DNA from 3 places in the Clostridium moutaii genome. Region 2 is predicted to be linked to each of the others. Evidence: riboswitches for the same ligand, from Rfam matches in the RefSeq annotation. Region 2 holds a riboswitch; each other region holds the start of a gene.
What was found. A riboswitch is a leader RNA that binds a small molecule or an ion and turns the genes downstream of it on or off. The one in region 2 is predicted to bind S-adenosylmethionine.
Positions count from the first base shown of each region.

Region 1: it holds a riboswitch for S-adenosylmethionine, as region 2 does, so the genes downstream of both, AB8U03_RS14865 (YbaK/EbsC family protein) here and AB8U03_RS12350 (DUF2292 domain-containing protein) in region 2, are expected to answer to the same signal.
Region 3: it holds a riboswitch for S-adenosylmethionine, as region 2 does, so the genes downstream of both, AB8U03_RS02115 (YeiH family protein) here and AB8U03_RS12350 (DUF2292 domain-containing protein) in region 2, are expected to answer to the same signal.

Region 1 covers NZ_JBGEWD010000019.1:6,174-9,462, forward strand. Annotated here, with positions in the region: gene AB8U03_RS14855 (flavin reductase family protein) at 1-225, shown strand, start outside; gene AB8U03_RS14860 (TMEM165/GDT1 family protein) at 294-995, opposite strand; gene AB8U03_RS14865 (YbaK/EbsC family protein) at 1,359-1,820, opposite strand; SAM riboswitch class I at 1,895-1,996, opposite strand; gene AB8U03_RS14870 (phosphoenolpyruvate carboxykinase (ATP)) at 2,076-3,289, opposite strand, start outside.
Region 2 covers NZ_JBGEWD010000012.1:5,494-8,782, reverse strand. Annotated here, with positions in the region: gene AB8U03_RS12355 (nitrogenase component 1) at 1-968, shown strand, start outside; SAM riboswitch class I at 1,048-1,156, shown strand; gene AB8U03_RS12350 (DUF2292 domain-containing protein) at 1,467-1,628, shown strand; gene sufC (Fe-S cluster assembly ATPase SufC) at 1,898-2,644, shown strand; gene sufB (Fe-S cluster assembly protein SufB) at 2,674-3,289, shown strand, end outside.
Region 3 covers NZ_JBGEWD010000001.1:405,191-408,479, reverse strand. Annotated here, with positions in the region: gene AB8U03_RS02120 (ROK family transcriptional regulator) at 1-1,055, shown strand, start outside; SAM riboswitch class I at 1,100-1,211, shown strand; gene AB8U03_RS02115 (YeiH family protein) at 1,472-2,806, shown strand; gene AB8U03_RS02110 (hypothetical protein) at 2,859-3,215, opposite strand.

The DNA of each region.
Region 1 (3,289 bases), on a different contig from region 2:
GAATGTAAAGTAAAATCAGTTACACCTCTTGGAACCCATGATTTATTCCTACTTAAAGTTTTAAATGTTAAAATAGATGAAAATTTATTGGATTCAAATAACAAAATACATTTTGATAAGGCAAATCTTATTTGCTACAGCCACGGAGAATATTATAGTTTGAATTCAAAATCACTTGGTTCTTTTGGTTATTCAATTAGAAAGAAAAATAAAGCCCCGAGATAAGGGCTTTTATTTCAGCTTTGGAAAATAATAATGCACCGGCATTTATAATTGCGGCAGCTAGATAAGTATTAAATTAATTTATCTTTTGGATCATTTTTATTCGGCAAAGCTATATTACAGACCTGACTATGATGTGAGAATTTAACACCGAATAAATATATTAATACCATAAGTATTAGTATGTATAAAATTATATATACAGGTGACCAGAAAGAAACAGCGTTGTAAATAGTAACTGATCCAAAGAATATAAATATAATTCCTGCTATCCATTTTATGTATATTTCCGGGATATGCTTGCACATCCATGCCCCGCCTATAATACCTATACCATCAGCAATTAACATGCCTATTGTAGTTCCCATTAATATAAATATTGGTTGATTACTTTGTGCAGATATTGTTATTGTCATAAGTTGAGTTTTATCACCCATTTCTGCTAGGAAAAAAGCTATTGCTACTGTAACAACTGGACCAAATTTATTCTTTTTTTCATCCACTTCATCAATTTTATCTCCTCTTAATGTCCAAAGTCCAAAGATTAGAAATAATACTGCAGCTACAATTTTTACTATGTTCATTGGTATAATGGAATTCAGATAACTTCCCGCTGCTACTGCAAGAGCATGATTGAAAATTGTAGCAACAAGCACCCCCATCAATACTTGTTTTACTTTGTACTTACCAGCCATAGCCATAGCAAGCAGTTGAGTTTTATCACCCATTTCTGCCACAACTACAAGTAATAATGCTTTAATAATTATTGTCATTTAGTAACCTCCTTTTAAAATTTATATATAAAAATAAAAAGGCTTCTAACACAGTGAATTTCTATCCTGCTTAAAATCTTTTTTAGCATAAATAATCACACTAAAAAAGACTTTATAGCACAATGATAGAACCATTGTGTTAAAAGTCTCGCTTGACTGAAATCAGCCACGACAAAGCCAGACCCAAAGGTCAGTATGTTGACTTTATCACCAATATAGGCAGTTACTCCCTTTTAACATTCAAGTTTTTATTTTTCTTTAATGACATTAATTTTACCATATAATCTACACATAAGCAATATAAAATTTTAATCCTGCCTGTCAATCTGTTTAGAGCACATATCATACTTACCCTAAATTCATTCAACTTTCACAAACATCTATCCACTGTCCATTAACTAAATTGCTAATTGTTTCAGGCTCTATTTTAAGAGCAAATTCCCTTGAACCAGCGGCAGGGTATACGTATTGAAAATCCCTTATAGATTCATCTAAATATACTTTAATAGGATTTTTTAACCCAAAAGGACATAGACCTCCTACAGGATGACCTGTGACTTCCAATACTTCATCGTGATCCAGCATCTTTGCCTTGGTTTTAAAAAAGTTTTTAAATTTTTTGTTGCTAACTCTTAAATCACCCCTCATAACTATTACTATATCCTCATTTTTAAGCTTAAATGCCAATGTTTTTGCTATATATTTGGGATCTGTATGTATGGTTTCTGCAGCCTGCTGTACCGTGGCACCACTATGTGGAAGCTTAAATACCGGATTCTCAATACCCCTATCTAAAAAATAATTAACTACACTTTCTACACTCATCTTCAATTCCTCCAATTTTTTTTAATAAAAAATCTTCTTATAGATAAGCTATAAGAAGATTTGCGTACTTCTATATCTTATCTTCCAGGTATTACCTGCTGGAATTAGCACCTTAAAATATAATTTTAGGTTGCTGGACGTCATAGGGCCAGTCCCTCAGTCTCTCGCGATAAGAATTATAATATTTAATTAAATAAAGGATATCAAAACATTAACTTTTTGTCAACTTATGTTTTTGATAAATCACAATATTTTTTACAGATTCTTTATTTCTTCTAATAATTTTAAAGCAGCCTTTTTAGGCCCTTCCTTTTCTTTGCCGCTTATACCTAAACAAGTTCTAAGCTGACCAACTTTTATACCTGACTTAAAAAACTCATCCAGATATCTGCGCAGTATTTTATCTGTTTCCTCTTCCTTTTGCACGGGTCCAAATGGATTGGCAAAATAAGTACCCACAAGTCCTTTTTCAGTAGTCGTTCCCTTGGCAATTCTCTTTCCGGCCCTAAACACTTCTATAGCTTCATCTGTAGATTTAAAAAATTCCAGTTCATCACCATCTTCATAATTGTTTGCATATAAAAATAAATCTATAGGATATCCCTTTGTAATCTCCGTATAACTGGCAACTGGAATGACCAGCCTGGCATTTATCTTGTCAGGGTTCATAAATATACTTCTATCTATCTGTCTAAATGCATATCCCGTATCCAAGTCGTCTAGCCTCACAAAAGCTCCTATCTCAGTACCATAAGCCAATGGTTTATTACCTTCTTCAATTTTAACCGTACCCATATCATCAAAAACTACAGTCATATCACTTATATACTCTTCTCCCAATTCCCTAAATGCCTCCAGGCTTTCTGATTTTCCTGCACCACTGTCTCCCATTATAATTATGTTAGCTACCTTATTATCCTTTGTTACTATATTTACCATAGCTCCATGTATTGGTAAATATCCTCTCTTTATCATTATAAGATTATGAAGAGTCAATGTCATTTTCTTCATATAACCAAAATAATCTATATCTTCACTATAATTTATATATCCAAGCATTATATTGTTTTCTGCATCATCATAAAAAATAGTCTTTATATTCTCACAATTATCTCTAGCCCCAAACACATAAATTATATCCGGCTTCTTTCCTCTATATTCTTCTTCACTTGCCATTTCAAATAAATTACACAACGTAACCCCATGGGCCATAAAATCCCTGTGAAAATATATATATGCCAAAAGGTTTCCCACCTTTGCCGGGTAACAAAACCAGTGATTTGGATTTAAAGAGCACCCTATTAGAGGATTGGATTCACATTCGCTAAAAAATCCATCTCTTTTATTTTTCCTCGGATAAATTATAAAAGGAGGATCTAATATTATAGATTGAATAAAGGGTATCTGGTTAAGGCATCTATAATCTTCCGGGCAAGGCCATGCTATATTATTCAATATTAACCCGGCAT
Region 2 (3,289 bases):
GGATTCCTATAGTTTATGCAGAAACAGGCGGATTTAAAGGAAGCAATTTCAAAGGACATGAATTGGTAATTGAAGCCATTATAGATCAGTTTATAGGTGAAAGAAAACCAGAGGTGGAGAAGGGGCTTGTAAATGTTTGGTCCGTAGTTCCATATCAGGATTCCTTTTGGACAGGTAATTTGGCGGAAATAAAAAAATTGCTTCAGTCAATAGGTCTGAAAGTCAACATACTTTTTGGGACGGAATCCAATGGTGTAGATGAATGGAAAACAATTCCCAATGCCCAGTTTAATTTAGTCCTCTCTCCCTGGGTAGGATTAAATATAGCCAAACAGTTAAATGAAAAATATGGTACTCCTTATCTGCATTATCCAGTGTTACCTATAGGGGCAAAGGAAACCAGCAAATTTCTAAGGACTGTGGCGGAATTTTCACAATTGGATAAAAAAAGGGTTGAAGATTTTATAAGCAGGGAAGAAAAAAGATTTTATTATTATATTGAAAGATCACTAGATTTTTTCATAGAATTTAGATATGATATGGCAGATAGATTTTTTAATATAACAGACTCCTTTTATGCACTTGGAATAAGCAAGTATTTAGTGAATGAACTTGGAATTGTTCCAGGAGAACAATATATTACAGATGATGCCCCGGAAGAATATAGAAAAAAAATAGAGTATGAATTTGCACATCTATCCCAGGATATATTTTCTAAAGTAATATTTGAAACTGATGGAGGTAAAATACATGAAGGGTTAAGAAAATATAATCATGGTAATTATACACCATTGATTTTGGGAAGTTCCTGGGATAGAGATATAGTATCAGAATTAAAGGGTTTTGGAATAAACATATCCTTGCCAGTGATGCATAGGTTAGTACTTAATAGGACTTATGTAGGATATAATGGTGGATTGACATTGACAGAAGATATATACAGCAATATATTGGAAAGTTATAAATAATTAAATACAATTTAATTAAAAAATTAATTGACCCTAGAAACATTATACGGTATAATTAAAAGCAATAATTTAATATTGATCCTTATCAAGAGAAACTTAGGGAATGGCCCGATGAAGTTTCAGCAACCCATGTGAGTATTACATGTAAGGTGCTAAGTCCATCAGAACACAGTTCTGGAAGATGAGGTAAAGGTAAAACTTTAATGCAAATCTTTTATGTTTATTGCCATATAAGTTAATCCTCTTCATCTGAAGAGGATTTTTTTAGTTTATCAAGTTATTTTTAGGTACGGTGGAGTTTGCCCATAAGGAATGCTTTTATACCGAACCTTATTAACAGTATTCTTAGTGTCTTTAGCACTTAGAATACGTTATCCTTTAGGGGAAGAATAAATCCAGGGGCACAGCAGTACTTGTCATACCTAGATTTGAAAAAGCTGGGGGGTATTAGCAATGGTAGCCATTGGATAAATTATTATAAAAGGGGGTAATATAAAAATGGAGGCAAAAATTATACGGGAAAAAAACCAGATTTCAGAGCAGTATATTAAGAAAATATTGCAATCATTAAAAAGTATAAGCTATGGTTCAATAACTTTAGTGATTCAAGACGGAATAGTAATTCAGGTAGAGACAAAGGAAAAAATAAGACTTAAATAAATGGCGGATTTGTTTAATTATCTAAAGAATAAAAATTGAGATAATTTAAATTGGATTAAGTTATTATCAGAAAATAAAAACTTTTAGAGAAAAATATAAAATGCATATTTTCATTATTGATTATCCTTTGAATAAATAGTAAAATGTAATCAGGTACAATGTTGAGTATTTAAGTCGGATATTCTATCTCATCTAATTACTCATTTATATTGTAGCTGATTTTTAAAATTAAACATGACTCAAATACTCGGATATAAAGGAGAGGTATAATGGGAAAAAAGTTACTGGAAATAAACAATCTAAGAACAAAAGTTGAAGATAAGGAGATATTGAAAGGACTTAATTTACAAATTGGGAAGGGTGAAGTTCATGCCATAATGGGTCCCAATGGGGCAGGAAAGTCCACTCTTGTAAATACTATAATGGGCCATCCCAAATATGTTATATCAGCAGGAGATATAGTATTTGAAGAGGAGAAAATAAATGATTTAAAAGTAGATGAAAGGGCAAGACGTGGGATATTTATGTCTTTTCAATATCCAGAAGAGATACAGGGAATAACTGTTGAAAATTTTTTGCGAAGTGCAAAGGCTGCTGTTACGGGAGAAAGAAGTGGCATATTGGCATTTAAAAGAGCTTTAAAAGAAAAATTGAAACTTTTAAAAATAGATGAAAGTTATGCACAGAGATATTTAAACGTGGGATTTTCAGGTGGGGAAAAGAAAAAAAACGAAATACTTCAGATGGCAGTACTTGAACCTAAACTTGCCATGCTTGATGAAACAGATTCAGGACTTGATGTAGATGCAGTTAGAATAGTATCAGAAGGAGTAAGCAAACTTAGGACAAAAGATAATTCAATACTTATAATTACACATCATGACAGTATTTTGGAACATTTAAAACCGGACTATGTTCATATACTTGTAGACGGTAGAATAGTTAAGACCGGTGATGCATCCTTGGCTGAAGAAATAGAGAAAAATGGATATGACAAGTTTAAGGCACTGGTTTAGCGGATTGTCTTGGAAGAGAGGTGTTTTTATTGGAAAAAGATAAAACTCATATAGAAGATGTAAAAAGAAGTATTTATGATATAAAAAATGAAGATAAATCCAGTTATAAAACTGGCTCAGGTCTTACAAAAAAAATAATAGAAGAAATATCTGAGGAGAAAAATGATCCTGATTGGATGAGGGAGTTTAGACTTAAATCTCTGGATATTTACAATAATATGTCAATGCCATCCTGGGGACCTGACTTAACAGACTTGGATATGAATAACATAGTTACCTATGTAAGACCGGATACCAGTATGAAACATGATTGGAAGGATGTGCCGAGGGATATAAAGAAAACATTTGACTTACTTGGAATACCTAAGGCAGAGCACGAATCACTGGCGGGAGTTGGCGCACAATATGATTCAGAAGTGGTTTATCACAATGTAAGTGAAGAACTTAAAAAACAGGGCGTTTTATACATGGATATGGAGACGGCAATAAGGGATTATGGAGAACTTGTAAAGCCACTTTTTATGAGACTTGTGCCTCCAACAGACCATAAGTTTGCAGCACTTCATGGAGCAGTGTGGTCCGGTGGTTCTTTTGTATATGTTCCAGAAGGAGTGCAAGTTGAAATACCAATTCAATCTTATTTTA
Region 3 (3,289 bases), on a different contig from region 2:
TGATAACTATGATAAACAGCTATGAATTGTTTAGAGATTTAAGACCTGAAGAAAAGAGAATATTCAATCTGATACAAAAAAATGGAATTATGAGTAAAAATGAAATTTTGTTTAAAACTGGAATGAAATTGACCACATTAAATCGCATAATGAATCCACTTGAACAAAAATCCATTCTGGTGCAAAAATGTGTTGGAGAATCTACAGGGGGAAGGAAACCTGTGTTGTATGATGTAAATGTGTGCAGGTTTTATATTGTGGGCATAGGTATATGCAGTACTTATGCACAGGTATCCATAGTGAATCTGAGAATGGAGATTTTTTATAAAAAAAGTTTTTATATTGATTTTTGCAGTTCTTGCAGTGAAGTCATAGAAAAAATTCTCCAGATTATGAAAAATGTTTATGAAGAATTAAATCTGGAGTTTCTTCAGCTTGTAGGAATTGGACTTGCAATTGAGACCAATCTTTGGAGTGATGAAAATATAGGCAAGGTACTTGAAGAAAAACTAGGGTGCAGTGTAATTAGTGAGAATTGCTCGGATTCTGCTGTTACTGCAGAGTATTTGTATGGAGCAGGAAGGCAATTCAAGAATTTAGCTTATTTTGATTGTGGAGCTAGATTGAAACAGGCAGCAATTGTCCAGGGAAGAATTATAAGATCAGCAGGGGACAATGAATATGCATTTGAACATATGATTGAGAATATGAATGGCAGTATTGGTTTGGATAAAGTGTATTTTAGTTATATAAAAAATAGTGTGTTGTCTGAAAAACTTCTTTTGGATGCTGCATCAAAATTGAGTAAAAGAATAGAAGCTTATATAAATTTGTTGGATCTTGAATGTATTATATTAAGCGGATCTTTGGTTGATTTCCAAATATTTTATGAAACATGTACACAATATATTCCTAAAAGTGTTTCAATAAAAAAGCATGGATATTTTAAAAAAAATGCGGTTTCAGTAGGTGCGGCAGCTTTTTTGTTGGAAAAATGTATTAATGATCAATATGATATAGATAATAAAAAATTTGTTGTTGACAAAGTATTTTAAAAGTTATATCACATACGTAAATTAAAATTGAATAAATGCAAAATTTCTTATCAAGAGTGATGGAGGGACTGGCCCTATGATATCCGGCAACCTGAATATGTTTTTTATTCAATGGTGCTAATTCCAGCAGGTGCATATTCACCTGAAAGATGAGAAACAATAAGGATATAGCTTCCTGTGGTTTCTCCATAGGGAGTTTTTTATTTGTACTGGATTGACTAGAAAAACTAGAGATCAGGTTTTATTGGCATATCAATAAAACCTGATCTCTTTTTAGAACTTATAGAATATGGTGGAATTGGAGGCGTGATAATTATGCACAGTAACTGCAGCATTATTAATTGAATACATTAAAAGTTGGACATAAGTTAGTTCTATGGCTGAATACTATTTAAATTATTAAAGGAGTTGTTTTTATGTCTGAAAAAAAATTTAATTCAAAGGAAAATGGCTGGAGTGATTTGGTAAAAAAAGAGGATTGGTGGGCAGTATGGATAGGCCTGATTTTAGTAGTTGCTGCAGTTGTTCTATGGTCATCTGGAGGCTCAATTAAGTTTATTACTGCCAAGATCCCAAAATGGGCAGATATAAGTGTGCTATTTTCTGCATTGGGAAATAACATCGGCTCCATTGCACTTTTGTTTATTGTATTTTTAATTTTGTTTTCTATTGCAAATCTATTTTTACATTATAAGTTTACAGATTTTTTTATAGGATTTTTAGTTCTGTTTATTTTAAGTGTTATAATTAATTCCTTTAGCTCCTGGGGATGGGCACAACAATATAATTTGGAAGCACCTCTTGTTGCATTATTTATAGGATTGATAATCAGTAATTTATTTTCTATTCCAAAATGGTTTGAAACAGCACTTAGAACAGAATTATATGTAAAAGTGGGTATTGTACTTTTAGGTGCCACACTTCCATTTACACTGATTGTAAAAGCTGGGCCTGTTGCTTTTTTACAGGCAACTGTAATTGCTGTTTCTACATTTTTGACAATTTATTTTGTAGGTACAAAATGGTTGGGACTTGATAAAAGGTTTGCTGCTACTTTGGGAGCAGGCGGATCCATTTGCGGAGTTTCAGCATCCATAGCTGTAGGAAGTGCTATACAGACAAAAAAGGAGGAAGTTTCCGTAGCTATTTCTCTTGTGGTAGCTTGGGCAGTTGTTATGATTTTCGCACTGTCAGTGTTTATAAAACTGGCTGGTATACCAGCAGGGCCGGCAGGTGCGTGGATTGGCACATCTGAATTTGCAGATGCTGCAGGTGTCACGGCTGCCAGTTCATTTGGCGATAAAGCTATTACTACATTCACCCTCATGAAAGTGGTTGGTCGTGATATGTTTATTGGAATCTGGTGCTTTATTTTAGCTATAATCTCAATTACGAAATGGGAGAATAAAGAAAGTGGGACAAAGGCCAATGCCTCTGATATCTGGCATAGGTTTCCGAAATTTGTCATTGGATTCTTTATAGCTTCAATATTTCTCACTATTTTGCTTTCAAATGTTTCACCAGCTGCAGCCACATCAATTAATTCCAATGTAATTGCTCCAATTAAGGAAATCAGAACCTGGGCATTTACATTTTGTTTCCTGTCTATTGGACTTACTACCCGGTTTAAACAATTAACAGCTGTTGGCTGGAAACCCTTTGCTGCATTTTCTGCCGGTGCAGTTGTCAATGTTATTTTAGGATATATAGTATCTATATTGATTTTAGGTTCTTATTGGTCTAGTTTATAAAATAAGGGGACATCTTAATTTTTAAGATGTCTCTTTTCTTATAATGAAAAATTTAAAGCATTCCCCATTTTCTTTCATATTCCACCTTCAAGATGTATTCATCATCTTTGAAACCTTTTGCCGATAATATTTTAATTGCATCGTTAAAATCAAAAGATTCTGTTTCCATGATGATCCTATCTTTTTTTCTGGCGATTTCCCAATTATCATGGGAAGATTGCAAAATTTCTACCATGGAGGCAATCCTTGAAAAACGCTGCTGCAGTGAATGTCCTAAATTTCTCAATGATTCAGCAGTCATATTGGTGTTGTCATCAATATTTTTTAAAATGGATTTTCCCTTAGAAAGCTCAAAAAAATTAAAAATAAAACGAACATTTTGTATGCATGTGATTTGATTTTTATCCATTATTAAGCACTTCCTTTTATTAATATCCACAATATCCACGTAGCATATATTATTTTATATTTTATTTTAAATTC